DNA from 4 places in the Crystallibacter crystallopoietes genome. Region 1 is predicted to be linked to each of the others. Evidence: riboswitches for the same ligand, from Rfam matches in the RefSeq annotation. Region 1 holds a riboswitch; each other region holds the start of a gene.
What was found. A riboswitch is a leader RNA that binds a small molecule or an ion and turns the genes downstream of it on or off. The one in region 1 is predicted to bind S-adenosylmethionine.

Region 1 (7,190 bases):
GGCGATGTGGGCGATCATCGCTCCGGAGTCCAGGTATTCGTCCAATTCGGCCTCTTTGCGGTCCGCCTCCGACTCCGTGCCGCCGACGATGAAGTGCAGCCCCTGGAAGAACTTCAGGTCCTCGGCCCTGCGCCCGGCAGCAACCGTCTGGCTGCGCACGGCGGCGGTGTATGTGGCGGCGGCGTCGGGATGCGCCGCTAGCATGAAGGTCGCCTCGGCGTTCGCGGCGCAGAACTGCTGGCCGCGGCCCGAGCTCCCGGCCTGGAACAGCACCGGGGTCCGCTGGGGCGACGGCGAAGACAGGTGCGGACCATCGATCGAATACCGTTCGCCGCGGTGGTAAATCTTGTGGACCTTCTCCGGATCCGCGTGGACTCCGGCCGCCTTGTCCTGGACCAGCGCGCCGTCGTCCCAGGAGCCTTCCCACAGTTTGTAGACCGCGGAGACGTACTCTTCGGCCCAGGCGTACCGGTCTTCGTGCGCGGCCAAACCGCCGCCGCCGAAGTTGCGGTGCGCGTTCTCCAAGGCGCTCGTCACGATGTTCCAGGCCGCGCGCCCGTTGGAGATGTGGTCCAGGGTGGACATTTGCCGCGCGAACTGGAACGGATGGCTCTGGATCACCGATGAGGTCGCCGCCAGCCCGATCTCCCGGGTCGCCCCGGCCAGGGCGCCCAGCAGGATGAGCGGATCGTTGGCCGGCACCTGCAGGCCGCGGCGGATGTGCGAGGCCCATCCGCCGTCGTCGTCCCCATAAAGGCCAACGACGTCGGCGAAGAAGAGGGCGTCGAACTTCGCTTCTTCAAGCTGCCGGGCCAGGTCTGTCCATAGCTGCAGGTCATTGAAGCGGTGCTGCTGCGCCTGCGGATGGCGCCACTGTCCGCCCATGATGTGGCTGTTGGTGTTCATGACGAAGGCGCTCAGCAGCAGACGGGGACGCCCCTGCGGGTAGCGCGTACTCTCGGTGGCCAAAACGGGTCCCTTTCTTTGAAGCCATGCGGTTGCCGGGTCGCCGGCTCGGGTCAAGGCGCGGAGACGAGCTCCGGCTGCGCATCTGCCTGCGCGTTTCCGGACAACGGACGGTCCTTGGTCTCGGGAGCCTTGAGCGTGGCGATGATCGTGATGGCCGAGACGCCGAGGAAGTACACGATGACCCAGACCGGATTCCCGCCGCCGGCCGCCAGCAGGGCCGTAGCCACCAAGGGTGCCAGGCCGCCGCCGAGTACCGAGCCGAGCTGGTAGCCGAGGGAGACCCCGCTGAACCGGACCCGGGTGCTGAACAGCTCGGAGAAGAACGCAGCCTGCGGACCGTACATGGCGTCATGTCCGACGTTCAGGCCGAACACCACGCCGAGGACGATCAGGAAGAACACCCCGCTGTCGAGCAGCCAGAAGAACGGGATGACGGCCACGGCGCTGCTGATTGCCCCGAAGAGGTAGACCCTGCGCCGGCCGATGACATCTGACAGCCAGCCCCACAGCGGGACGGTGACCAGGCCCAGCGCGGACGCGATCAGCACGGCGGCCAGGCCGGTGTTGCGGTCCGTACCGGAGACTTGGGTCAGGTACGTCAGGATAAAGACGGTGTAGACGTAGTAGAAGGCGTTCTGCGCAATGCGGAGGCCGGTAGTGAGCGCAACCTGCCGCGGGTGGGTCTTGATGCTTTCCAGCACCGGGCGGTCAGCGACCTTCTCTACCTGCTGCACACGCTTGAACTCTGCGCTGTCTTCGACAGACAACCGGATCACCAGTCCGACGGCGACCAGCAGCAAGCTGGCCACGAATGGGATCCGCCAGCCCCAGGCCAGGAACTGTTCGTTGGTCATGGAGTTCTCCAACACCAGCAGCACGCCCGTGGCCAGCAGCATGCCGGAAGTGGGCCCGAGCTGTGTGGCGCTGCTGGTCAGTCCGCGGCGCTTCGGCTTGGCGTGCTCCACCGTCATCAGGGCCGCACCGGCCCATTCGGCCCCGTAGCCGATGCCCTGGAGAACACGCAGCAGCAGCAACAGTACGGGGGCGACCCAGCCGATCTGTGCGTAGATCGGCAGCAGGCCGATGGCGGTAGTGGCCAGACCGGTCAGCAGCAGCGAGGCAACAAGCACGGTCTTGCGACCGATCCGGTCACCGAAGTGGCCGCCGAGAATGCCGCCGACCGGACGGGCGACGAAGCCGACGGCATAGGTGGCGAAGGCGGCGATGGTGCCGACCAGCGGTTCGGCCGGGGCGAAGAACAATGGCCCGAAAACGGTGGCCGCCGCGAGCCCGTACAGGACAAAGTCATAGCCTTCGATCGTCGTGCCGATGAAGCTGGCTACGGCGACCTTCGTGGTCATTTTCTTCGGCGGGGAAGGGTTTGTGGTGGTGCTCATTACTGTCTCTCCTGTGGCGTCAGCCGAGAAGATGCAGCGCACATCCGATCGGACCACGGCGGAAGGCAGTGGGAAGGACCGGTTGAGGCGCTTACTCCATCGGTCCTGGCAGTAGCACCCTACGGAACAGGTCTTACTGCGCTTGTTCGGCGCAGCCCTCGACAAGTTCCTTGTTATCAGCGCGAATCCAGGGAGATTCGTCGTGACCAGGGTTGCTGCGGCGTCATAGAGCCAGGTCTCTCAGCCGCTCGGGATGGTTACACGTTCAGTGTGGGGCCAGTCACCGGTCCACGAAAAAGCGGTCCGTCACATGCCGTAACCCGCCTCACAGTGGAAAGGCTAGACTGCCGCGGTTCGGCGTTCCGCATCGGCGCCGGCAACACCGATGGTCCAGACATAGGGCGGTTCCGTGGCGTTGACCTCCCAGTCGCCGACGATCCGCGACTTGTAGATGAACGGGTTGTGCGTGGCCACGGTCCGGGCGTTGCGCCAGTGCCGGTCCAGCGCTTTCCCCGTGCTGGTCGACGAGGCACCCAGCACATTGAACAGGGCTCCCGCCGCGTCGGGCACCAGAGCGCTCAGCACAATCTGCGCCTGGCCGGATTCAAGTTCGATGGCGATGTTGGCCGCCTTTTCGGCGTCGTCGTTCTGCAATCTTGAAGCGAAGACCCGGTCGAGGGTCTGAGCTACGCGCAGGGTGGTGGCTTCCGCGGCGTAGGCCTTGGCGCTGATTTCGCCGACAACCTGCAGAATCTGGGCGTCGTTGCGCACCAGCGGGGCGTTGCCATGGCCGAAGACGCGCTTCCGCTCGCGCACGTTCGCCGCGACGTCGGTGACCACGGCCTTGGCGATGCCGGCCAGGCTGACCAGCAGGATGTGCTGGTAGAGGGCGGTCTGGTAGGGGAAGCGGTCGGCGAAGGCGGAGACGTTGGCGGGGCCCACTTCGGCGTCGGTGAACACCGTGGTCCCGCTGCCCGTGAGCCGCTGGCCGAAGCCGTCCCAGTCGTCGAAGGTCTCCACGCCGGCGGTCTTGGTGGAAATGATGACGGAGACGTCGGTGCCGTCAGGGCGTTTGGCCGTCACGTCGATCCAGTCGGCGAAGATGGTGCCGGTGGTGTAGAACTTGCGCCCGTTCAGCACGAGCTTGCCGCCGGCCTCGTCCAGCACAGTGCCGGTGCCGCCGACGCCCGGCTCGGTCCACGCGTTGCCGGCCAGCTGGCCGTTGGCGAAGCGCTGCAGCCAGACGCTGCGGTCTTCGCGGTGGTGGTGGTAGAGGTGTTCTTCCGTCAGGGCGATGTGCGCGCGCAGGGCCTGCGGGATGTTGCTGTCGGCCGCGGCAAGCTCGATGAGCAGCTGGGTGAATTCTTCCCAGTTCAGGCCGTCCCCGCCGAATTCCGCGGGGATGCGGGCGGCGCCGAAGCCGGCTTCCTTCAGCCAGCCGATTTGCTCGAACGGCAGTTCCCTGGCCTGTTCACGGTCCAGTGCACCGGCGGCGATGCGGGCGAAGATCGGCCGGTACTTGGCGGCGGCCGTTGCGAATACGTTATCGGACATGATGTGCTCCTGGGGCAGAGGCTCCCGCCTGCCTGCGGCGCGCAACAACCACGTAGATTCGAGGTAAGGGGACGCAGCCGGGAGGGGGCCGTACTTGCCGGACACGGTTTGTGCGCGGCCAGATCCTCATCTGGGGCACCCCACTACGGGAGAGGGTTGCCGCCCAACCAGCCAGAGCTTGTCGTTGGGACTCTTGATCTTGGAGTTCAGTATGCCGAGGAGCCGGGCTCCCCGAAACAAAGATGAAGTTATGTGAATGCGGGGCTACAAACCGAGGTACGGCGCCTCGATTTTCGGGCAGGTATCCATCACGACGTCGAGCCCGGCGGCCTTGGCCCGTTCCGCCGCGGCTTCGTCGATCACGCCGAGCTGCAGCCACACGGCCTTCGCCCCGACCTCAATCGCCTGGTCCACCACAGGCCCGACCTTGTGCGAGTTCACAAAGCAGTTCACCACGTCGATCTCGCCGGGAATCTCCGCCAGCTTCTTGTACCCCTTCTGCCCGTGGACGTCGTCGCCCTTGAGGCTGACCGGAATGATCTCCATGCCCAACCGGTCCATCATGTAGCGGGACACACTCAGCGCCACGCGACGCGGGTTGTTGGAGAGGCCTACCACGGCCCAGCGCGCCGGGGTGCTCAGGAGCCGCTTGATGACTTCGGGATCATTCTGATGCGCCATGCCGCCAGCCTACCTGCGTCACATTCACTCGGGAATGCCAGGCCGCGGTAGGCGGACTTGCGCCGGCAACTCCAAATGCCATTTAGTGGGAGGACCCATCCCGAGCGGCCGAGAGACCTGGATCGATGAAGCCGCAGCAACCCGCCCCCTTGCACAAGCCGTCAGGCTGACCACGGGCAACGGTGCTACTGCCAGGACCGATGGAAAGGAACTCCACCATGTCCTCAAACACCGACCACATCCGCGTCACCCACGCCGGTTCGTTGCCGCGGACGCCGGAGCTGCTGGCCGCCAACGAGTCCAAGGATGCCAACGGAATTACCCCGGAATTCCTGGACCTGCTCGAAACTTCGGTGATCGACGTCGTCGCCCGCCAGCGGAACCTGGGCATCGATATACCGAACGACGGCGAGTACGGGCACGCCATGGCGAGCTCCGTTGATTACGGCGCCTGGTGGAACTACTCCTTCGCGCGCCTGGGCGGACTGGAGCCGACCAATGTGGACCGCTGGGCCGATGCCGAAGTGCGCCGCTCCTCCCCCGGCAACATTGTGCTCACATCCTTCCCGGACCGGCGCGACCGGCAGAAGTTCAATGACGCCTACAACGATCCGTCGTCGGGCATTCTGGCGCACCGCAAGTCCGTCACGCAGCCGAAGATCGCCGGGCCGCTGACCTACACCGGGCATGACCTGGTGCAGTCGGATGCAACCAACCTGAAGAAGGGCCTCGACGCCGCCGGGCTGTCCGAGGGTTTCGTGGCCGCGCTGTCCCCGGGCTCCTGCGCCCGCGTGGCCAATGAGTACTACAAGACGGACGAAGAGCTGCTGTACGCCTGCGCCGATGCCATGCGTGAGGAATACAAAGCGATTATCGACGCCGGCCTGACGGTCCAGCTCGATGACCCGTCCCTGGCGGAGAGCTGGGACCAGATCAACCCGGAGCCCAGTCTGGAGGACTACCTGAAGTTCATCCAACTGCGCGTCGAGGCCACCAAATGGGCGCTGCGCGACCTGCCGCAGGAGCAGATCCGGCTGCACGTCTGCTGGGGCTCCTGGCACGGCCCGCACACGACCGACATCCCGTTCGCGGACATCATCGATTCCGTGCTGCAGATCAACGCCGGCGCGTATTCCTTCGAGGCCGCCAATGTCCGGCACGAGCACGAGTGGCGCATCTGGGAAGACACCAAGCTGCCCGAGGGCAAGTCCATCATTCCCGGCGTGGTCTCCCATGCGACCAACGTCGTCGAGCATCCCGAACTGGTGGCGGACCGGATTGAGCGCTTCGCCCGCCTGGTGGGCCGCGAAAACGTCATCGCCTCCACCGACTGCGGCCTGGGCGGACGCGTGCACCCGCAGATCGCGATCGCCAAGCTCGAGGCGCTGGGCCAGGGCGCGGAGCTCGCCACCAAGCGCCTCTGGAAGTAGTCTCCCCGGCAATCTGCGCGGCTGCCTCCCGCTGGCTGCTGTCTCTCATTGACTGTGCAGATAATGCCCTTTTGCCCACGGGGAAAGGGCATTATCTGCACAGTAGACGGCGGTTAGGGCCAAGGGTGGACGGCGGTTAGGGCCCGGGGCGCAGCTTTTGTTACGCGGGATTGTTACAGCCGCCTTGCCGAATGGGTCCTGCGTGCAGTTTAGTTGGCCTTGACCATCCCGAGCGGCCGAGAGACCTGGATCGATGAAGCCGCAGCAACCCTGGTCGTTGGAAACCTCCCCTGGTTCCCGGCGATAACGAGGTGACAAGCCACGGGAACGGCTAAGCGAAAGCTGCGCCGCAAGGCTTGATCCGTAGGGTGCTACTGCCAGGATCGATGGAGTGATCTTTCATGACTGCAGTAATCCCGTCCGCGCGGCCGACGGCCCCTTCCAGCCCGGACTCTTCCAGCAGCACGGCCGTTGACCCGGCTTACGATGCCTCGGCCTTGCCTGTTTCCTTCCGCGGGCTGCGCCGCACCTTCGGCACCGGGAACGCTGCCCACACCGTGCTCCGCGACATCAACTTTGACGTCCGGCGTGGTGAAGTCCTCGCCATCCTCGGTCCAAGCGGCTGTGGCAAGTCAACCCTGCTGCGCGCCGCAGCCGGCCTCGACGCCCCCAGCGCCGGCTCCGTGGACATCGACGGCACGCCGGTCCAGGGCATCGATGCGCGCTGCGCCTTCGCCTTTCAGGAACCGCGGCTGCTGCCCTGGCACACGCTGCAGGCCAACGTGGCCATCGGCCTGCCCACCGGCACCAGCGCGAAGCAGGGCAAGTCCAAGGTCGCCCGCCTGCTGGAGCTGGTGGGGCTGGACAAGTTCGCCAAGCACCGGCCGCGCGAGGTCTCCGGCGGCATGGCCCAGCGCGCCTCGCTGGCCCGAGCCCTCGCCCGTAACCCCGGCGTGCTGCTGCTCGATGAGCCCTTCGGCGCCTTGGATGCGCTGACCCGGATCAAGATGCAGGACCTGCTGCTGGACGTCCACGCCGCCGAACCGACCACCGTCCTGCTGGTCACGCACGACGTCGACGAAGCCCTGCAGCTGGCCGACCGGATCATCGTGCTGGGCAAGGAAACCGGCAAAGAGCACGACGGCGCCACCATCGTGCG
Region 2 (7,190 bases), 1.7 Mb from region 1:
CCGTCGGCAGGGATCACGAAGCCGGAGAGGCCGATGACTGCGGCGATTTCCTCGGGGCGGTGGCGCATGATGGACGTGGCAACGGCCATGCCCATGGAGAACCCGAGGACGGAAACGCTGCTGTGCTGGTCCTTGACGGTGTCCAGCCAGGACCACACGTCAGCGGCGGACTTGGTGACCTTGTCCACGGAGAAATCCGGCTCGTGCATCAGCGGGAACCAGGAGAAACCCGGTCCCAGGGCGACGGGCGCGCGGACGGCGGCAACGGTGAAGTCTTCGGGCAGCCCCGGAACCAGGCCCATCAGGTCCTCTTCGTTGGAGAGGTAGCCGTGGAAGAGCACCAGCAAGGGAGTGCCGGCCCGCTCGGCTTCAGGCTTGGACCAGACGACGACGGGCTTATAAGTAGTTTCGGTCATGCTGCCATTCTGACACAGTGATACTTGAAGCTTCAAGTTGAGACGCGGGGTCTTTGCCAATGAAGAGCCGCTGGAGCAGGATGAACTTGTGAGTAACTTGCCTGAGGCCGCTTCGCGACCGCTCGAAAGCGCCCGCCATCCCTGGAGCCGCTTTGTTGCCATCGGAGACTCGTTCACGGAGGGGATCGGCGATCCGGATCCGGACAGCCCCGGCGGTAACCGCGGCTGGGCCGACCGCGTCGCCGAGGAGCTGGCGCGTGACCACCCGGATTTCGCCTACGCCAATCTCGCCATCCGCGGACGGCTGCTGCAGCAAATCATCGATGAGCAGGTCGGCCCGGCGGTGGAGCTCGCACCGGACCTGATCAGCTTCTGCGCGGGAGGAAACGACGTCCTCCGGCCGGGCTCGGATCCGGACGCCCTGGCCGAGAAAATCGATGTTGCCATCGAAACGCTGGCGGCATCGGGGGCGACCATTGTCCTGTTCACTGCCCCGGATGTCGGCGATACACCGCTGATCGGCAGTGTCCGCGGCAGGGCGGCTATCTATAACGAAAACCTACGCACCGTGGCTACCCGGCATGATGCGGTCATCGCCGACATGTGGGCCTTGCGGGAGCTGAAGGATCCGCGGATGTGGGCGCCTGACCGGTTGCATTTCTCGCCCCTGGGCCACCACACCATCGCCGCCATGGTGCTGGACGCGTTGAACGTGGAGCACAGCCTGCAACCCGAAATCCCCAAGCCGCTGCCGCCGAAGAACTGGCGCACCGCCCGCGCCGAGGATCTGGTCTGGGCCCGCCAGCACCTGTTCCCCTGGGTCGTGCGGGCTCTGCGCCACCAGTCACTGGGCGACGGGGTCTCCCCCAAGCGCCCGACGGCCGGTCCGATGTTCGGCCCCGGCATGCCGCCCGGCGCGGCCGGATAAAGGCTGGCTGAGCGTGGATTCCGCGGACAGCGCGCTGGGCGATCAGAAGACTTCCGGTGCTGGTGGGCTCAATGAAGAGTCTGCGATCGCAGCGGGGATTGTCCGGCACCGGCTGCTCGCGCAGCAGCTGTGGGGAGAAGGAGCGTACGACGCCGGGGCCTCCTTGCGCTCATTGCTCGCCGTACAGGCGCAGGAGCATGCGTATGCCCGGTGGACATTGGCGCAACGGTGCCGTGGCCAGGCCAGGGACAACGCGGCAGCCGTGGATGCGGCGTTGTCAGCGGGCACTATCCTGCGGACCCATGTGCTCCGGCCGACCTGGCACTTTGTCCTTGCGGAGGATCTGCGCTGGCTGATGACTTTGTCCGGCCCGAGGCTCAGGACCGGCAATAAGACCCGGGACCGGCAGCTCGGGCTCGACGCGGAGATCGTCGGCCGCAGCAACGACGTCCTCGGCGCGGCCGTAGACGGTGGCCGGCACCTGACCCGCGACGAACTGGCCGCGGAACTCGAACGGGCGGGTCTGCTGGCGGATACCGGCGAACGGCTCAACGGGGCACCCCTGCGCGGGCAGCGCCTGGGCCATCTGGTCTTCCATGCGGAAATGGACCAGGTGCTGGTCAGCGGCGTACCTCGGATCAGCGAAAGCGGCGCGGTCCGCCAGACCTACGCGCTCTTCGACGAACGGGTGCCGGCCCTGGCAACGGACTACGACCGCGACCAAGCACTTGCCGAACTTACCCGGCGCTACTTTTCCAGCCGCGGACCCACCACGGTCAAAGACTGCGCCGTCTGGTCCGGCCTGACACAGGCAGACATCCGGCGCGGGCTGGCTGTGCTCGCTGCAGGCAGTCAAGAAGACGTACGGCCGGGCGACCGCTCCCAAATGCAGTCGTTCAGCGCCGACGGCTACCACTTCATCATGGCCTCCGGCCCCGCACACTCTGCCACGGAAGCGGCCACCGCCGGATCAGACGTTGGCCTCGCACCACCCAGCGCTGCGCCGGCAGCCCCTCGGATCGACTTGATCCAGTGCTACGACGAATACGTCATGGGGTACACACCGACCAGACACTACCTGGGTGGGACGGCCCCGGCCTCAGTCGCGAGCAAGCAGCCCAGTCACGTGGTCCTGTTGGACGGGCGCATGATCGGAAACTGGCAGCACACGCTGAAGCCGGAGTCCGCCGTCGTTAGTATCTTGCTGCACCGGACGCTGGGGCCGTCGCAGCAGTGCGCACTGGATGCCGCCATCGCCCGGTATGAGACTTTCCTAGGCCGCCCTGTCACGGTGGACCTGCTTGACTGAATTTTGCCCGGATCAGCTGCGCGGGAAGAACTGGGCAACCAGCTCGTTGTGCAGCTGGTGGATGTCCGTCAGGAAGCCGTCGTGGCCGGTGGGCACCTCGATCATGTGCACCTTGGGCGGTGTGGGCAGCGCTTCGGCCAGCTGGCGCGACTGCTCCGGGAAGTACAGCCGGTCGGAGTCCACCGCGGCGATGAAGAAGTCCGTGTCGACGTCTGCCAAGGCCTGCTGCACCGAGCCGCGGCCGCGCGCGACGTCGTGGCTCATCAGGGCTTCGGTCATCAGGATGTAACTGTTTGCATCGAACCGGCCCGCCAGTTTGTTGGCCTGGTGGTCCAGGTAGCTTTCCACGGCATACCGCCCGCGCTCTGCCGGGTTGGCGCTGCCGAAGGGCTGCTCGGTCCCCTGGGCATTGCGGCCGAAGCGGTACTCGAATTCGGGCTCGGACCGGTAGTTGATGTGCGCGATCCTGCGCGCGATGCCGAGGCCGGCGTCGGGCGCATTCCCTTGGTAGTAGTCGCCCCCGTTGAAGTTCGGATCGAGCCGGATGGCCAGCACCTGCGCCTGTGCGAAGGCGATCTGCTCAGCAGTGCTTGCCGCACCGCAGGCTATCACCGCACAGCGGGCGGTCCGCTCCGGGTAGGTTGCGGCCCATTCCAGCGCGCGGGCACCGCCCATGGAGCCGCCGAGAACTGCATGCCAGCGCTGGATCCCCAGCTGGTCGGCCAGCCGCGCCTCGGCGTGGACCGAATCGCGGATGGTCACCAGCGGGAAGCGCGAGCCCCAGGGCTTGCCGTCAGGCGCCGGGGAGGACGGGCCGGTGGAGCCGTAGCAGCCGCCGACCATATTGGCCGCCACCACGAAGTACTCGTTGGTATCGATCGTGGCGCCGGGCCCCACCAGCGCATCCCACCAGCCCGCCTCATCCGTATCTCCGCGCGCCACATGGGTGCTGCCGGTCAAGGCATGCGCAATGAGCACGGCGTTGGAGGCATCCTCGTTGAGAGTGCCCCAGGTTTCGTAGCCCAGAACGGTCTCGGGCAGAAAACCGCCCGTTTCCAGCTCGAGGGCTCCGATGGACGCGTAACGCAAAATGCCGTCCGCCACCGTGTCCAGCAGCTCCTGTGGTTGCAGAGTTGTCAATGCTATGCCTGTGATTCCTTCATGAGGCCGCGCTCAGGCGGCACCCTTGGATGCGCGGAAACCGGCTTCGAGGTCCGCGAGAATGTCGTCGATGTGCTCGATGCCAACGGCCAGCCGGACCAGTCCCGGCGTGACACCGGCGGCGGCCTGCGCCTCCGGGGACAGCTGGGCATGGGTGGTCGACGCCGGGTGGATGACCAGCGAGCGGACGTCGCCGACATTGGCCACATGGGAGTGCAGTTCCAGTCCGTCGACAAAGCGCTTGCCGGCCTCGAGCCCGCCGGCGATCTCGAACGCGATGATGGCGCCGGTACCCTTGGGCCCGTACTTACGGCCGCGCTCGTACCAGGGACTGGAAGGCAGGCCGGCGTAGGCAACGGAGGCAACGGCGTCGTGCTTTTCAAGCCATTCGGCCACCTTCTGCGCATTCTCCACATGCCGCTCCACGCGCAGGCTCAGTGTCTCCAGGCCCTGGGCAATCAGGAACGCATTGAACGGAGCGGCGGAGGAGCCGAGGTCACGCAACAGCTGGACGCGGGCCTTGAGGATGTAGGCCAGGTTCGCGCCGAGCGCGCCACCGACGCCGAGGTCGCGGGCGAAGACCAGGCCGTTGTAGCTCTCGTCCGGCGTGTTGAAACCGGGGAACTTCTCCGGATCCTTGGCAAAGTCAAAGTTGCCCGAATCCACGATCACGCCGGCGATGGCGCTGCCGTGGCCGCCGAGGTACTTGGTGGCCGAATGGACCACGATGTCGGCGCCCCACTCGATCGGGCGGATCAGGTACGGGGTGGCCAGCGTGTTGTCCACGATCAGCGGCACGCCTGCTTCGTGGGCGATGGCGCTGATGCCTTCGACGTCGAGCACGTCCTGGCGCGGGTTGGACACGGCCTCGCCGAAGAACGCCTTGGTGTTCGGCTTGACGGCCGCGCGCCACTGGTCCAGGTTGTCCGGATCCTCGACGAAGGTCACCTCGATGGCGAACTTCTTCAAGGTGTTCTTGAGCAGGTTGTACGTGCCGCCGTAGAGGCTCGGGCTGGCGACGACGTGGTCGCCCGCCTCGGCGACGTTCAGGATGGAGAACGTGGACGCCGCCTGGCCGGAGGACAGCAGCAGTGCTCCGACGCCGCCTTCCAGGTTCGCAATCCGGTTCTCCACGGCCTCGGTGGTCGGGTTGCCGATCCGCGTGTAGATGGGCGCCAGCTCGGCCAGCGCGAAACGGTTGGCCGCGCTTTCGGCACTCGGGAAGACGAACGACGTCGTCTGGTAGATGGGCAGGGCACGCGCGCCTGTTGCGGTGTCCGGCTCCTGGCCTACATGGATCTGGCGGGTTTCGAATGACCAGTCGTTTGACATGTGGAACTCCCTCTTGTCTCAAAGGGGTCTGCCCGGGAACCGGATTTCCGGCATTTTTCCTCGGGTGACCCGCGCTTGCGTCCCGCCTGATGGCGGGAGCCTGGTCCTCACCCGGGGCACCCCACCGCGGTTGGAGGGTTGCCGGCCAGCTAGCCGGGGCTTGTTGCTGGCACTCATGACCTGTATCTAGGTTCGGCGACGGGCACTTTTTCAGCAAGTATGTGACGGCGTGTGAATGTCAGTTAGGACACCCTTAGTCGAGAGGCACATCACAAAATGCCAAAATGAGGCATGCGTTTCGATCATGTCTCATATGCCTGTGAACCCGATGGCCTGGCGGCTACAACCGAACGGATTTCGGCAGCCCTGGGTATCGAAGCCGTCAAGGGCGGCGTCCATCCCCGCTTTGGAACCCGCAACATGATTTTCCCCCTGACGGACCATCATTATCTTGAGGTCGTCGAGGTGCTGAACCACCCCGCGTCGGACAAGGCGCCGTTCGGCCAGGCCGTACGTGCCCGCTCCGAAGCAGGCGGCGGTTGGATGGGCTGGTGCGTCGAGGTTGACGATCTGGCTCCGTTCGAGGAGCGGCTGGGCCGCCATGCGGTGCCGGGCGGCCGCAAGTTCCCGGACGGCCGCGAACTGACCTGGCAGCAGATCGGCATTAAGGGCCTTATCGCGGACCCGCAGGTTCCGTACATGCTGCGCTGGGACGAGGGCACCGAGGAGCTGCACCCGTCGAAGGCGTATCCTGCGACGGCGAAGCTGATCGGGTTGACCATCGGCGGCTCCTCCACGCGTGTGGCGGACTGGCTGGGAACACCGATCGACGCGTTGCTGGATGATGTCAAGGTTGCCTGGACGGCGCCGAACGGCACCCCGGGCATCATGTCCGTACGGTTCGAGACCGACAAGGGCATCGTCGAACTCTAACTGCACCTTTTCGGAGGCTTTCGCTCCGCTTTGGTATTGGCTCTACTGAGCCAGTATCCAAAGCGGAGCATTTCATTTGCCGGACACTGGGAAGACGCCGCGGCGGGAGAAGTTATTCGCCGATGCCGATGGCGGAGCCGAAGAGGGCGTAGCCAACGAACCCTGCGATGTCGAGCACGGCATGGGCTATCACAAGCGGCATCACGCGTTTGGTGCGGGTGTAGGCATAGCCAAAGACGAGGCCCATCAGGAAGTTGCCGATGCCAGGCCCGATCCCCTGGTACAGGTGGTAGCTGCCTCGGATCACGGCGCTGGTGAAAATGATGGTCCAGGTGCCCCAGCCCAGCTTGGCCAGCCTGTTGAAGAGGTAGCCGACCACAACGACTTCTTCCAGCACCGAGTGGCGCAAGGCGGACAGAACCAGGACCGGGACAGTCCACCAGTATTCGTCCAGTGCAGCCGGGACTATTGCCGTCGTAATGCCCAGGGCGCGTCCGCCCGCATAGACACCTAAGGTGCCCGCACCGATCAGCAGGGCCAAACCGAAGCCCAGTCCAAAGTCCACGCCCGGCCGGCAGAAGGTAAACCCGATCTTCCGGAAGGCCTCGCGGGCGCGTTCGCCCGGTGCCGTCAGCAGGAACAGCACCAGCGCCACGGGGACCAGGGCAAAGAAGATTGCCAGCAGCTGGTAGAGCAGGTCGAACAGCTCCCGCTCGTTCAGGACAGGATTCAGCGCCGTGGTCTGCGACCCGAGCGGCGCCCGCGTCATCTTTTCCAGCAGGTTCACAATGGCGTAGACGGCAGACTGACCCAGGGAGAGCCCCAGAACTATCAGCACTTCGGCGCGGTAGTAACGGCGGGTGCGGGGCACGGTGTCGGTGGCTGCGGTCTGGCTCTGCATGGGTCTATCTTGCCAACTCCTGCTGGGAGCGTGCTCAACAAGGACGGATCGGCGCAATCCCGCGGCCTGGCTCTGGACGCCGGGGAACCCGCGTGCGAAGGTCAAAAGACAAATAAACAGCCGAAGGAGAGGGAGGCCCGGCGTGCTCAATCTGGAACCAGCCGCGCGGCAGGTGGCGGAAATTGTCAAGGGCATCGGGGACGGTCAGCT
Region 3 (7,190 bases), 620 kb from region 1:
GGGGAAGATGTCTGTCTCCCCGGCGGCGGTCAGGACAATGCGGCCGTGTTTGGTGTTTTCCAGCAGTTTCCAAGATTGCTCGTCGGTGAGTTCTAGGACCGGTTCATCGTGTTGGAACATCATGCACCCATTCTTCTACACGGCGTAGAAAGAGGGAATGGTTTTATCGTCCGCGATCACAGCCCCAGATGAGGACTAATCCGGCAGGCACAGTCCAATGAAGGCGCCCAACTCTTCAAGTCCTTCCGGCTTGCTAGGGAGATAGCTGGTCAGTTCCCGGGAACGGACGACGACGGCCCGCCACTGCCCGCGGGAAACAGCTACATTGGTCCGATTGCGGTTGAGCACGAACTCCATTCCGCGCGGCGCTTCGGACGGTGCCGATACTGCCGTCGACACGATCACCACCGGCGCTTCCTGGCCCTGGAACTTGTCCACGGTTCCCACCCGGACACCGCCCAGTCCGGCTGACTCAAGCCGGTGCCGGATCAGTTGGACCTGGGCGTTGTACGGCGCCACCACCAGGATGTCACCGGCGCCCAGCGGCCGGGTCGTGCCGCCGTCCGTCCACTGCAGACCGAGATGCCGATGGACCTGCCGGAGAACTTCAGCGGCTTCCTCGGCCGATGAGGTCGAATTTCCCTGGTGCTCCAGCAGGATGCATTCCACTCCCGCTGGCACGCCCTGCAGCCGGCGCCCGTCCGCCGCCGGTGCACTATGCAGGCGGCCTTCATAGGCGAGCCGCGAGACTGCGGCACACAAAGCCGGGTGCATCCGCCACGTCAGCGCGAGGAAATAGCCCAGCTCGGGCGGCAGTGTGGCGTGACCGGCCGACAGCCAGCCCAGCGCGGACGTATCCACCGGTTCCGGGTGGGTGGCCTGGGTGACCTGCGGCAACTGCTGCGGATCTCCCAGCAGGAGCAGGCGCCGGGTGGCACGGGAGACGGCCAGGGTGTTGGCCAGCGAAAACTGTCCGGCTTCGTCGATAACCAGCAAATCCAGCGACCCTGGCGGAACTTTGCTGCCGGTCATCGTCCAGGCTGTGCCGCCGACAAGCGTCCCGCCCGGTTCCGTGAGCAACCGTTCCACGTCGGCGTCCGTGCGGTTCCGCCACGGGACGTTCTCCCCATTGAGCTTCTTGGCCACACGCTCCAGCGGGACGCGGCCCTTCTCCACCGCCGCCTTCATCATGTTTTCCACGACCGCGTGGGACTGTCCGACCACGCCAACCTTCCAGCCCTGCGCCACCAGGCGGCCGATGACATGGGCGCCAATATGCGTTTTGCCGGAGCCGGGCGGCCCTTGCACCGCCAGGTAGGAACGATCCAATGCCTGGACGGCGGTGGTGATCGCATCGATGTAGCCGTCCGGCTCCTGTCCAACGACCGGCAGCGACGCCAGGTTGCGCAGCCGAGGCGGAACCCTGCGGAGCAGATCGAGTGCCGGATGCGGCGGAAGCTGAGGCAACCCGCCGCTCACGAGTCCGGCAAGGTCCGCCAGTGCTTGCTTCAGCGACGTGGTGGCCGGCGGCTGGTTCGGCGACAGTGCCATCGGCAGCTGGTCATACGGATCCGCCTTGGACGGCAGCCGCTCCTGGACCAGCAGGACATCCTTGTCGCCGGCCGCATCCAAATCGATGACCTGCGTTTCAAAGCAGTAGCTGCGCTGGTCGACGCCGGTGTCCTTGGCCTGCAGGAAGTCCGGAAACGGCCGGTCGTAGAGCCGGCACAGCGAGGTGCCTTCCTTGATGGTCGAGCCGGGGGCCAGTGTTCCGGTCAGCCGGAGAACGCGGACACGATTCCGCTTCCCCGGCGGCACGGCCCACTCCTCAACAACCTCCGCGTCCTGCACGATGAACACGTCCCTCGTGTCGGCCCAGTCCGGCACCGGCGCGTTCAGCCGGTCGAAATGGCTCCACCAGAACTGCTTGTCCTCGCGCCGGTGGTAACCGACCGCCGCGGCAACCATGGCGATGGCCTGGTCATCATCGGACAGTGGCTTACCCGTATGGGCGGCCTTTTCCGCTGCGGCGGCCACGTGGTCCAGCAGCCGTTGTTCGTTCTGGGACGGCTCGTCCGAAACCTCGGGTGCCTTCCCGCCGTCGGCTGCGGCGGCACCATCAGCCGTCGAGCCGGGCTGGATGCCCCGTTCGGCCGCCAGCTTGAGCAGCCAGTTGCGCAGTTCGAGGGTGGAGACGCAGTCGTATTCGTTGTAGTCGCTGATTCCCGCGAGGATCTTCGCCGCCTCATCGGCCCGGCCGGCATCACGTGCCTCGCAGTAATGGGCATAGGCCACCACCGAGCCCCCGGCGTCCGTCACATCTCCGCTGCGCAGGTTGCTACCCATGTACAGCGGCTCGAGCTTCTTGATGCTGTAGGAGTTCTCCGAGATCCGCAGGCTGTTGCGCACCGTATCGTAGAGGTCGACCAGCACGCCTTCGCGCAGCAGCCCGTCCACGGCGTCCTCGCCCAGGACATGCTGCAGCGACAGCCGGCGCAGGGCCGCCTTTTCATAGTTGGCGTAGTGGTAGATGTGCAGGTCCGGATACCGTTCGCGCCGCTGCGCCACGTAATCCAGGAAACTGGCCAGGGCCCGGCCTTCCTCCGCACGGCTGTGCGCCCAGAACGGCAGGAACGGCGGCTTGTCCCGCGGCGAGACCGGGTTCTCCACCACGCCGAACAGGTACTCAAGGCCCCAGACGCCGGCGGCATCCTGCCAGAGCGGATCCCCCTCGAAGTCGAAGAAAATGTCACCCTCGCTGGGGCGGGGGAGCGCGGCCAGGGCGTTCTGCTCCAAGACCCTGTAGGCGACCTTATGGGGTTCGCCGTCTTTGTCCGTGAACTCGACCGATCCGTCCGGCTCCTGGACACCGGTCTGCATCCGCGCCTGGTCCCGCAGCCTGGCCAACGTCCCGCCGGAACCTTCGCCCGCTGGCAGCGGCATGGCGGCGAAATCGTCGATGGTGCGGATCCCGTCTGCCATCAGTTGCCGCCGGCGGGTGGTGCTCATGTGCGAAACCATCAGCAGGTCCCGGTGCAGTTTGACCTGCTCCGAGCAGTAATCGCAGCGGCCGCAGGCCGTATAGCGTTCGTCATTCCAGGCCACCGCATCCGGCTGCCCGCGGTGCTGGCCGGTGATGGCCAGGAACCGGGCCCGGCGTTCCTTGAAGGCGGGCAGGATGTCCGTCAGGCTGTGGTTGCTGTGCACGCCGTTTCCCAGCACCAGCGTGACCGTGGGGGAGGGCGTGATTCCGGCTTTGGCGAGCTGGTCGCCGTAGGCGGCAAGCTGCAGCAGGGCGGTCACCTTGGCGTGGCGGGCCAGCTTGGTGTCATACACCGCGTAACGCAACGTCCCGCCGTCGTTCTCCTTCACGAGGAAATCCGAGCGGCCGTGGAAGGTGCCGTCAAAAAAGGATGCCTGGAACACAACGTCCGCCCCGGTCTCCAGGGCTGCAATGGATTCGGCATGCTTGGCGGTGAGCTCCGGGCGGGTGTAGCCGGTGGTTTCGGCAATCTCCACAACGCCGACCCCGAACCGGTCCTTGAATTCCTGCAGCACCCGGTGCTCATGGACATCGCCGAGCACGGCCGTCCGCTCCAGCATCTCGTCCGGAGCGAAGACGGCCTTGGGCGTGCGGCCCAGCTTCTCGTCCAGCTTCCGCAGCAGCTGGTACTCGCAGCCGGCGGCGACCACCAGGTCACTGGCAGTGAAGACCAGCTCCGGTTCGGCACCGGCTGATTCGGATTCAAGCAGGAACACAAGGCCTCCCGGGCTGACGGTGCCGCCGGCGCCGGAATCCCTGAGTTGATTTCCGGCGTCCGCGATGTTGATAGACGTAATTAACTTCTACCAGCCCGGTCTGACAACTTATGACGATATTGCGGCGGTTACCTGTCCGCGGGGTCCATTTCCATCCGCACCAGCGAAAAGAAGCGGTTGCCAGCGCCGCTGCGGGTGCTGGGAATGAGCAGTTTTGCGTACTTCTCGCACCACTGGGCGGTGCCGTCGGAGTCCAGGGCGGCCTTTTGTACAGCGTCGATGTCCTCTGAGTAGAACATCTTCTGTACGCCCTGCTGGCAGAACTGCACCAGGCTGAGCTCGGCTTCAATGTGGATCCGGACATCCACCCATTCGTCAAAGATGCTTTCGTCCGGAAGGCTCGCGGCCTGGTCGGTGTGGTTGCGGTCGTGTGCTGTTGAGTATGTATTCATCATTTCGTTCTCTCGATAGTTCTTGCCCGCACGGGTCCCCCTTAGAACCTCGTCGTTCTGCGAATATGCAGGCCGCTTCGTCATCCGAACCACCCACGAACATGGGGTTGGTGCGTGACCGGTCGGAGCCTTTGCAACACCACCGGCTAGCCGACTGTGTTGCCCGTCACATCTCGTGAAGCACTCCTACTATATGGTCACGGACGCAGATAGCCAAACGATTGCCCACAGGTAAACATTCGGATTGGGCAAGATGTCGCTCCAAGTCGCTGGTTCTCGTCCTGTTACACAGCATGAACAACAGTGCGTGACGCAGGTGCCAAACCCGTGGCATACTCTCAACAGCTTCAGGAACTGCGGTCGCTAAGCTCCGACTTGGCCGCATACCAACCCCACGCTCTCTGGGTGGTTCGGATGACGAAGCGGCCTGCATTCGCCGTTGGCAGATGGTGCGGGCAAGAGCACGCGAAAGGACCGGTGCCCGGCACCGTTTTTCATGACCAGTATTTCCCCTGCGCGCCAGGATCTGCGCGTAATGAGCCTCAATGACTACGAGCAAGTAGCAGCCGCCCGGGAGGATTTTGTTGATTTCCTCCTGCGCACCGGCCGCGCTGCCGCCGCCAGGTCTGCTGCCGCCGGCCCGATCAACCCGGGCTCGTGAGGGAGCAAGCCGGCCTGCTGCTTGATACGGATGTGGTGACGGAGGTGCGTAGCGCCGAGCCGCACGCCGCCGTCGTCGATTTCCTGCAGCAGCGCCGACACCTGCGCATCTTCATCTCCGCGTTGACCGTTGGGGAACTGCGAGCCGCGCACGCCCAGCAGGAAACAGCGTCAAACAACGACGACGGCCGCTGGCTTGCGGAGCTGACCAAGCGCTTTGATGGCTTCATCCTGCCGGTGGACCTGAAGGTCGCGACGGTCTGGGGGCCAATGTCCAGCCGCCCGGATGTTCCGGCGGTGGAGTCGCTGATCGCGGCCACGGCCGTCCGGTACTGCCTGACGGTGGTGTCCCGCAACGTTGCCGGCTACAGCAAGCTTGCCGTGCCGGCCATCGATCCGTGGCAAGTGGGCCGGTACGCCGTGGCGCAGACCCCGGCTCCGGACCATAAGCCCGGGTAGTTCGCTAGCCAGGGTAACTGTGGAAGCGGGCGCAACTGGATAGGCTTTCCTTATGTTCCGGTACACCTTGCGCCAGATCCAGTACTACGTGGCCGTCGCGGAGTCCGGCTCCATCAGCGGCGCCGCACAGGCCTGCCATGTGTCGCAGGCGGGAATGTCGCTGGCCATCAACGAGCTGGAAAAGGCCGTCGGGACCCAGCTGATCGTCCGGCGGAAGGCGAAAGGCATTACCCTGACCACCGCCGGGCGGGGCTTCCTGAAGGACGCGCAGGTGCTCCTGCGCGAAGCCGAGGAGATCCAGGCCCGGATCGAGGAGCGGCACGGCGAGCTGGCCGGGCCGCTGGCGATCGGCTGCTACACCACGCTCTCGGCTTTCTGGGTCCCGTTGATGACGGCGGGTTTCGCGGCACCGAATCCCAAACTGGAGCTCACCATCACCGAAGGAGCGGCCGACGAGCTGCAGCTGCAGATGCTGGAGGGCAGGCTCGACGCCGTGCTGACCCACACGCGGCATGTCACCGGCGGCGCGGAAATGCGGGTGATCAAGGAAGGCCGGCCCTATATCCTGCTGGGGGCGGAGCACCGGTTGGCCGGCCGCGCGAAGATCGCCCTGCCGGAGCTCGCCTCGGACGACATGGTGCTGCTGGACATTCCCTCGGTGCGCGATAACCAGCTGCCGAACCTGCGCGACGCCGGGCTCGACCCGAAAATTGCCTGGCGGTCGACCAGTTTTGAAGCTGTGCGCGGGATGGTGGCCCGTGGACTGGGCTATACGGTCCTGGTCCAGCGGCCTCCGCTGGATGTCAGCTACGAAGGCTTGCCGCTGGTCTGCGTTCCCATCGACGGGCATATTGGCCACAGCGACATCTGTTTCGCCTACCCGGGGCGCCAGCGGTTAAGCCGGCGCTTGACCGCGCTGATGGATTATTGCGCCCAGAGCGTCGGCGCTGGCGACGGGGCAGCGGGGCGGTAGAGCAGGGAGGAGGCCGGGCTGACCGGGCGGCTGAACCGGAAGCGGCTGAGCCGAAACGCCGCTAACCGAAACGCCGCTTAACCAAGCGGTGCCGGCTCCCGCAGGAACCGGCACCGCCGTCGTCGTACTTTTATTTCATTTCACTGCTCAGGTCCATGTTCTTGCCTTCCTTGGTGGCCAGCACACAGACGGCCGCCACAACGAAGGACAGGAGCCAGACCAGGCCGACCAGCCACAGCTCCCCGCCGGCGACGATGACCAGACCGGAGACGATCATCGGCGTGAAGCCCGCGCCGAGGGTCGAGGAAGACTGGTAGGTCAGCGAGGCGCCCGTGTAGCGCATCCGGGTGGGGAAGAGCTCGGCCACGAAGGCACCGAACGGGCCGAAGATGACGCCCTGGATGATGCCGTTGGCCAGGAACAGGCCGATGGCGAAGCCCCACAGCGTGTCGGTCTGCAGCAGCCACAGGATGGGGTAGGCCAGGACGGCGCCGGCGATCATGCCGGCCAGCATGACCGGCTTGCGGCCGTACTTATCGCTCAGGCGGGCCGCGAACCAGATGGCCACGATGGTCAGGGTGGCGCCGACGGCCTTGATGTTGAGGACCGAGGTGGTGTCCACGCCCGCTTCGATGATGTAGGAGACGGCCCACACCGTCATCAGGCCCTGCACGGTGTAGGAGCTCATGCCGGCCAGTACGCCCAGCACCAGGTTCTTCGGGTACTTGGTGACGACCTCGACGAACGGGATCTTCTTCTTTTCCGCGGTGGCTTCGAGTTCCAGGAACAGCGGTGTCTCGGCAACCTTGAGCCGGATGACCAGGCCCACGGCGATCAGCACGAGGCTCAGCAGGAACGGAATCCGCCAGCCCCAGCTCATGAACGCT
Region 4 (7,190 bases), 990 kb from region 1:
ATGACGTCACCGCTCTCGGTGTCTTTGAGTTCGTGGATCCGGGCGGGAATGTTGTCGCCGATGACCTGCGCCTCGCCGTCGCCCCAGGGAGCCCGTTGCAGAGTTCTGGACACCACGTGCTTAGGCAGCCGGTTGATTGGCTCCGCGATGGGCTCCTGCCTCGGATCAGCGCCGGGCCAGTAAGCGGCGAACATCGAGTAGGTCACCCGGCCGAGCAGGATGGCGGAGCAGCCTTCGAGCAGGCGGGCGTTGGCATCCATAATGGACGTCCAGCCGCGGATCTGGTCCATAAACCGCAGGCCGCCGTCGGGCTCGGCCGCGTAGCCGTCCATCGTGGTGAACTGCTGGATGATGAGCCTGCCCATGGTGGTCCTTCCTGCGCAGCCAGGCCACCGTCGTCCGCTGGCCGAATAGAAGTATCCCTCCATCACGTTAGTGTCCGCGGCCCGATTTGGACAGGGTCTTACCGCCCAGGCCTTCTGCGGGCTGCGGGCCGCTCGTGCTAAGAAAGTAAGGACAGTTCCGGACAGAACAGCCCCAATCGACAGGACTCAACAGTGCAATCTCGCCGCATCGGCACCCAGGAAGTCGGCAGCATCGGTCTGGGCTGCATGAATCTCAGCCACGCCTACGGAACCCCGCCCTCGCGGGAAGCTGCCGCCGATTTGCTCCGGCATGCGCTGGACAGCGGAGTCGTCCACTTTGATACTGCGGCGCTGTACGGGGCCACGGCCAACGAGACACTGGTCGGCGAGGTACTCGGTTCCCGGCGCGACGAATTCTTCCTGGCCAGCAAATGCGGCATGACCAGTGTTGACGGCAAACGTGTGATCGACGGCCGGCCGGAAACGCTCAAAACCACGTGCGAAGAGGCGTTGCGCCGGCTCCGCACAGACCACATCGACCTCTACTACCTGCACCGCTGGGACCAGGACATTCCGATCGAAGACAGCGTGGGCGCCCTGGCCGAACTGGTCCAGGAAGGCAAGATCGGCGGGATCGGTCTGTCCGAGGTTTCGGCGGCGACGCTGCGGCGGGCAAATGCCGTCCACCCTATTGCCGCGCTCCAGACCGAGTACTCGCTCTGGAGCCGCAATCCCGAGCTCGGCGCGCTGGCCACGTGCGCCGAACTCGGCACGGCCTTCGTCGCGTTCAGCCCGCTGGGCCGCGGCTTCCTCACCGGGAAGATCCGCGACGTCGCAGCGCTGCCCGAATCGGATATCCGCCGGGCGATGCCGCGCTTCTCCGCCGCGAACTACCCGCGGAACCTTGAGCTCGTGGATCAGTTCGCGGGCCTGGCCAAGGAAGCCGGCTGTACTCCGGCGCAGCTGGCCATCGCATGGCTGCTGCATCAGGGCGAGCACGTCATCGCGCTCCCGGGAACCACCAGCGTTCCCCACCTGGACGAGGACCTGGCGGCCGACGCCGTCGTCCTTAGTGAGGAGGTGCTCAAGCGCGCGGACACGCTGATTAACGAGCAGACCGTGCACGGCCCGCGCTACACTCCGGCCATGCAGGCGGACGTCGATACCGAAGAGTTCTGAACCGCAGGCCGGGTTAGAACCGGTACAGCTCGAACCCGACCCTCCGGGCAGAGGCTTCGGGACCACCGGTGGTCAGCTCTATCTGGCGCCGGGCCTGGACCTCAACGGGCTCTGGGCTCAGTGCCTGCAGATAGCGCCGGTGTTCGCTCAGGGACCGGACGGCCCGTTCAATGCTGTCCTCGTCGACGTCCAGCCAGTGCGTGGGGTGCATGGAACACACGCCCACCCAGCGCACGCCGGCATGCGGCGGCAGACCTTCGGCGCTGAGCTCGGGGAAGATCCACTCGTTAGCCGCGTCCGCCACCGCGTCCATGACGGCTGTTCCCAGATGGCGGTGGTCGGGCGAATTCCAGCTGCCCGGCCCCCAGGTCTGGCCGAAGTTCAGGGTAATGATGCCGTCCGGCCGGTGCCGGCGGATCGCGCGGGCGATATCCAGCCGCAGACCGGGAGTGTTCTCGATCCTGCCGTCCGCGTAGTCGAGAAACTCCAGGTCTTCGACGCCGACGTGCCCGCAGGCCCGGCGCTGCTCCTCGGCCCGGATCACCGCCGACTCTTGGGGATCGAGCCCGGCAATGCCCGCTTCGCCCCGCGTCGCCAACACGTAACCGATGCTCTTGCCCGCCGTGGTCCACTGGGCCACGGCCGCTGCGGCTCCGTACTCCGGATCATCCGGGTGGGCCATAACCAACAGCGCCCGCTGCCAATCGGCCGGCATTTCCGACGACGATTCCATAGCTGCCTCCCCCGTTCACAGGCCCTGCACTGGCCCGATGGCTGTTGTTTCACCCAGCGTAGCCGGGGCGGCACGGCCGGCCACTTGATAACGGCGCCATGTCGGGCCAACGGCGAGAATCTCTTTCCCATTACGGTCATTGTCGTCAGTGCGCCGCGTCCCTACCATGGAAGAACCTCAATACCTGTCCCTGCGGGACTCAGCCACGAACCACAGCTTTGCCTTCATCCGCGCACTTCTCCCGCCCCAAGGATCTGCCGTGAAAAATCTGCCCCGCCGACTGGCCATGCGAACCCTGGCCGCCCTTGACCTGCACTGCGCCCGTTGCGATTCGATAGGCGAACACCGCCTGGACAAGCACCTGGGCAGAGCCGGAGCTCCGGCTTCCCCGATCGTCCGGGCGAGACAGTACGTGCTGGTCTGCGCCGCCTGCGGCGTCGCCCAGGAACTGACGGAGCAGCAAAAGAGATCAGTCCTGCACTACACGGCCCACCCCCTGACGGCCTGACCGCGCGTTACCTACTATTGCCTTGGCTTGACCGGCGGCCGGTCAAGCTCTTAGCGTGATAGCTGAATCATGAGCGCCAACATCAAGCCCTGGCTTGTTGGCCGGCAACCCTCTCGTGCGTAGCGGGGTGCTCCAGGTGATGATTCGGCCGTACCGAAGAACAGCGGTTCGGCAAGTACCGCGTATCCGCCCCGCGTCTTGAACCCGGGCCAGCGGATCCGCCTGATGGCAAAGGAATGCCCGCGATGCCCCTGACTGACGACCTGCAGCCCGACACCCTCCGCAACGCCTTCGGCCGCTTCCCTTCCGGCGTCGCCGCGTTGTGTGCTCTGGTCGATGGCGAGCCGCAGGGAATCGTGGCTTCTTCCTTCACCGTCGGCGTCTCCATGGACCCACCGCTGGTGATGTTCGCAGTGCAGAACACCTCCCGCACCTGGCCGGTTGTCCGCCAGGCCGGCCGGATCGGCGTGTCGATCCTCGGTACCGGGCACGACGGCGTCTGCCGCCAGATCGCCTCGAAGACCGGTGACCGCTTCGCCGGCCTGCCCCTGCACTCCACGGACGAAGGCGCCCTCTTCCTCGAGGATGCCGCGCTGTGGCTGGAGTGCTCCGTGGAGCAGGAAGTCCCAGCCGGCGACCACCACGTGGTGCTACTGCGCGTCCATGGCCTCTCCACGCACGATGGCGCCCACGAACCGCTGGTCTTCCACGGCTCCGCGTTCCGTCGGCTCGAACAGCCCGCCTACATCTGAGGAAACCGCGGCAAAATAACGACGGCGGCTGCTTCGGTTCAGGGACCGGCCGCGGATCGCACCGAACAGCAGCGTTGCCAGGTCGGGTCTAATCGGCGGCGTCGGCGGATGGGTCGTCCAGGTTCCCGTCCAGCAGGCTCAGAAGCTTCAGAACCGCCGGGTTGGTATTGTTCTCGTTCCACGCAACTTCGAGGTCCACGCGGTTCAGCGCTTGGGTACCGTGGGAGCCCTCGATCTCGCGGAACCGTACCCCCGGCGGCGAAAACGCCCGCGTCGACGCCGGAACCAGTGTCACGCCCAAGCCCGCTTCCACGAAGGCCAACAGTGCCGGGACCTGGCTGGCGTACTGGGTGATCCGGGGCTCCGCGCCTGCGCTGGCAAACAGCCGCAGCACCAGGTCGTGGAAGTAACGGGCCTCGCTGGTCGAGTACATCATGAGGGGTTCACCGCTCAGGGCCTGCAGCGGCAAGGACTCCCTCTCCTCCAGCAGCGGGCTCTCCGCGGGCAAGGCAATCACCAGTCGGTCCTGCATCACCGGCCGGTACTTAATGCCCGGCCGGGCAACGATGGGCCGCAGCAGCCCGATGTCTACAGTGCCTTTCACCAGCCCGTCCATCTGGTCCGTGGAAACCAGTTCGCGCAGCAGCAGGGAGACGCCTGGCTGTTCACTGGCGGAGCGCCTCAGGAGCCGAGGCAGCGCACTCTGGCCTGCGATGGCGGTGTAGCCAATAGTGACGGCGCCGGCGTCCCCTGTTGCCACGCGCTGGACGTCCAGCTGCGTTTTGATGGACAGGTCAAGGATCTGGCGGGCGCTGGGCAGCAGCGTCCGTCCCGCAGCCGTCAGCTCGACTCTGCGGCTGGTGCGGTCGAAGAGCTGGGCATGCAGTTCCTTTTCCAATAGCTGGATCTGCCGGCTCAGCGGCGGCTGCGTCATGTTGAGCCGCTCGGCTGCCGCGCCAAAGTGCAGCTCTTCAGCTACCGCGACAAAGGACTCCAGCTGGATCAGCGTAAACATCAATGCGCTCCTTGTATTGTTCTGTGCCTATTTTAGCTTGGACGCGCATCGACGAGGGCGCTTATCGTCAGAGGAGTGCAGGCGACAACGAAGCGCCGGTCCTTTAGCTACCAAGGAGATCAAATAATGCTTGACGGTGTGCTGTTCTTTCCCATTACTCCCTTCGCCAGCGATGATTCCGTGGATCACGGCGCACTCAAAGAACATCTGGAGCATGGGCTGCAGTTCAAGCCAGGCGGCATATTCGTCGCTTGCGGGACGGGCGAATTCCACGCTCTTTCCCTGGTCGAACTCTCCGATGTGGTGACCACCGCCGTCGCTACGACCGCGGGCCGCGTGCCGGTCTATGCGGGAGCCGGTGGGGCGCTGGCTCTCGCCAAGGAACAGGTCGGTCTGGCGGAAGCGGCCGGAGCCGACGGCATCCTGCTCTTCCCTCCTTACCTTGTCAGCAGCCCGCAAGAGGGTCTGGTGGCATACGTCAGGGCCATCGCCGGGGCGACTTCGCTGCCCGTCATCGTCTATCACCGTGCCAACGCCCGTTTCACGGAGGCCTCCGCCGTGGAGATTGCCCGTATCCAAAATGTGGCCGGGCTGAAGGACGGCGCCGGAGATCTGGACTTGATGGCGCGTATTGTCCGCGCCGTCAAAGACGAGCTGGCGGGAACAGGCAAGGACTTCCAGTTCTTCAACGGCCTGCCCACAGCCGAGGCATCCCAGCAGGCTTACCGCGCCATCGGCGTGACGCTGTACTCCTCCGCAACGTTCGCTTTTGCACCTGAACTCTCGGTCGCCTTCTACCAAGCGCTCGAAGCCGGCGACGAAGAGCGCCTCGGCCAGCTGAGCCGCGAATTCTTCCATCCGCTGGTACGGCTGCGCGATTCGGTGCCGGGTTACGCCGTCGCCCTGGTCAAGGCCGGCGCCGAACTCGGCGGAATCCAGAGCGGGCATGTCCGGCCGCCCCTGACGGACGCCTCGGAACAGGACCGCGAAGAGCTCAAGCGTCTGCTGGCCGCTGCCCGCGCCCTGCTCGGCTGAGGGGCCGAACCGTGAGCAAATCGATACTGGAACAGGCTCCTGTGCTGGCCAACCTCGGCCAAGCCGCTATCACCGGCGTAACCATCACTCCCGTCGCCTTCAAGGACCCGCCTCTGCTCAACACCGTGGGCGTTCACGAACCGTTTGCCCTGCGGGCGATCGTCGAGGTCCACACGGATGCCGGCGTCAGCGGCGTCGGCGAAACCTACGGCGACGAGGCGCACCTGGCACGGCTACAAGCGGCCGCCCGGTCCCTTCCCGGCACGGACATCTTCAACATTAACCAGCTGCGGGCAAAAGTTGCCGCAGTGCTGGCCGCAGACACCAGCCAAGGCGGCCACGGGATGAGCGGGATGGTCACCGGCTCCAGCACCACGGATCGTGTCCTGTCCCCCTTCGACGTCGCGGCCCTGGACATCCAAGGCAAGCTGCTGGGCCGCCCCGTCAGCGACCTGCTCGGCGGCGCCGTCCGGGAGACCGTCGACTTCAGCGGATACCTGTTCTATAAGTGGGCCGGGCACCCGGACGCCGAGGCGGATTCCTGGGGCGAAGCACTGGACCCGCAGGGCATCGTCGAGCAGGCCCGCCGGATGGTGCGGGACTACGGATTCACCGCCCTCAAGCTCAAAGGCGGCGTGTTCGAGCCCGATCAGGAAATCGCCGCCATCAAGGCACTGCGTGCCGAGTTCCCCGGCCTGCCGCTGCGGCTGGACCCGAATGCAGCCTGGACAGTCGAGACGTCCATCCGGGTCGGCCGGGAGCTCGACGGCGTGCTGGAGTACCTCGAAGATCCTACTACTGGCATCGATGCCATGGCCCAGGTCCGCCGCGCGGTGCCAATGCCATTGGCCACCAACATGTGTGTGGTGAGCTTTGCCGATGTCGCGCCTGCGGTAGCGGCCGGAGCCGTGGACGTCATCCTCTCGGACCATCATTTCTGGGGTGGTCTGCGCCGCTCGCAGGCGCTGGCGGGAATCACCGATACCTTCGGCATGGGGTTGTCCATGCATTCAAACTCGCATCTGGGGATCAGCCTGGCGGCCATGGTCCATCTGGCGGCCGCTACCCCGAATCTGGACTACGCCTGCGATACGCACTGGCCTTGGAAGGATCCGGAAGAGGATGTCGTCCTTCCAGGTTCGCTGGAGTTCAAGGACGGCGCCGTCGCGGTTCCAACGCTGCCGGGACTGGGCGTGGAACTGGACCGGGGCCGGCTGGAGAAACTGCACCGCCAGTACCTTGCCTCCGGGCTGCGCAGCCGCGACGACACCGGTTACATGCAGCGGATCCATACGGCCTACGAACTCAAGTGCCCGCGGTGGTGACGATCCAGGAAGGCACGGCGGTGGAGCGGCCGCTGAACATCGTTGTCACCGACCCGATCATCAGCCGTTTCGAAACCCAGCTAAAGCACGACGGCGGCGCGCACCATTGGCAGATGGCCGCGGCTTGGGATGCAGACCGGCAAGGCAAAGCCCTTGCCGACGCGGACGTGGTGGTCTGTTCCGCCCTTCCCGCCGAGCAGGCGTCCGCAGCCTCCCGGCTGCAACTGGTCCACGTTACCGGGGCAGGCTTCGACAAAATTGCGGTGGGTTCGCTGGCT

Region 2: another riboswitch for S-adenosylmethionine. It lies ahead of AC20117_RS16225 (bifunctional o-acetylhomoserine/o-acetylserine sulfhydrylase); the one in region 1 lies ahead of AC20117_RS08390 (cobalamin-independent methionine synthase II family protein).
Region 3: another riboswitch for S-adenosylmethionine. It lies ahead of AC20117_RS11125 (hypothetical protein); the one in region 1 lies ahead of AC20117_RS08390 (cobalamin-independent methionine synthase II family protein).
Region 4: another riboswitch for S-adenosylmethionine. It lies ahead of AC20117_RS03735 (flavin reductase family protein); the one in region 1 lies ahead of AC20117_RS08390 (cobalamin-independent methionine synthase II family protein).

The regions. Positions count from the first base shown of each region.
Region 1 is NZ_CP018863.1:1,760,160-1,767,349, reverse strand. Features, by position in the region: gene AC20117_RS08410 (LLM class flavin-dependent oxidoreductase) at 1-906, opposite strand, end outside; gene AC20117_RS08405 (MFS transporter) at 1,020-2,366, opposite strand; SAM riboswitch class I at 2,460-2,626, opposite strand; gene AC20117_RS08400 (acyl-CoA dehydrogenase family protein) at 2,706-3,920, opposite strand; SAM riboswitch class IV at 4,006-4,119, opposite strand; gene AC20117_RS08395 (CoA-binding protein) at 4,185-4,601, opposite strand; SAM riboswitch class I at 4,694-4,808, shown strand; gene AC20117_RS08390 (cobalamin-independent methionine synthase II family protein) at 4,820-6,031, shown strand; gene AC20117_RS08385 (ABC transporter ATP-binding protein) at 6,433-7,190, shown strand, end outside.
Region 2 is NZ_CP018863.1:3,505,436-3,512,625, reverse strand. Features, by position in the region: gene AC20117_RS16245 (alpha/beta hydrolase) at 1-416, opposite strand, end outside; gene AC20117_RS16240 (SGNH/GDSL hydrolase family protein) at 505-1,344, shown strand; gene AC20117_RS16235 (winged helix DNA-binding domain-containing protein) at 1,358-2,653, shown strand; gene metX (homoserine O-acetyltransferase MetX) at 2,666-3,793, opposite strand; gene AC20117_RS16225 (bifunctional o-acetylhomoserine/o-acetylserine sulfhydrylase) at 3,827-5,146, opposite strand; SAM riboswitch class IV at 5,213-5,327, opposite strand; gene AC20117_RS16220 (VOC family protein) at 5,438-6,079, shown strand; gene AC20117_RS16215 (CPBP family intramembrane glutamic endopeptidase) at 6,192-6,980, opposite strand; gene AC20117_RS16210 (TIGR03086 family metal-binding protein) at 7,123-7,190, shown strand, end outside.
Region 3 is NZ_CP018863.1:2,379,041-2,386,230, forward strand. Features, by position in the region: gene AC20117_RS11115 (pyridoxamine 5'-phosphate oxidase family protein) at 1-123, opposite strand, end outside; gene AC20117_RS11120 (TM0106 family RecB-like putative nuclease) at 196-3,759, opposite strand; gene AC20117_RS11125 (hypothetical protein) at 3,888-4,214, opposite strand; SAM riboswitch class IV at 4,225-4,392, opposite strand; SAM riboswitch class IV at 4,557-4,679, shown strand; gene AC20117_RS23290 (hypothetical protein) at 4,708-4,872, shown strand; gene AC20117_RS11130 (PIN domain-containing protein) at 4,869-5,330, shown strand; gene AC20117_RS11135 (LysR substrate-binding domain-containing protein) at 5,383-6,303, shown strand; gene AC20117_RS11140 (MFS transporter) at 6,434-7,190, opposite strand, start outside.
Region 4 is NZ_CP018863.1:767,056-774,245, forward strand. Features, by position in the region: gene AC20117_RS03715 (dihydrofolate reductase family protein) at 1-365, opposite strand, end outside; gene AC20117_RS03720 (aldo/keto reductase) at 558-1,544, shown strand; gene AC20117_RS03725 (PIG-L deacetylase family protein) at 1,558-2,277, opposite strand; gene AC20117_RS03730 (hypothetical protein) at 2,537-2,785, shown strand; SAM riboswitch class IV at 2,851-2,969, shown strand; gene AC20117_RS03735 (flavin reductase family protein) at 3,031-3,537, shown strand; gene AC20117_RS03740 (LysR family transcriptional regulator) at 3,626-4,552, opposite strand; gene AC20117_RS03745 (5-dehydro-4-deoxyglucarate dehydratase) at 4,676-5,587, shown strand; gene AC20117_RS03750 (glucarate dehydratase family protein) at 5,599-6,912, shown strand; gene AC20117_RS03755 (2-hydroxyacid dehydrogenase) at 6,906-7,190, shown strand, end outside.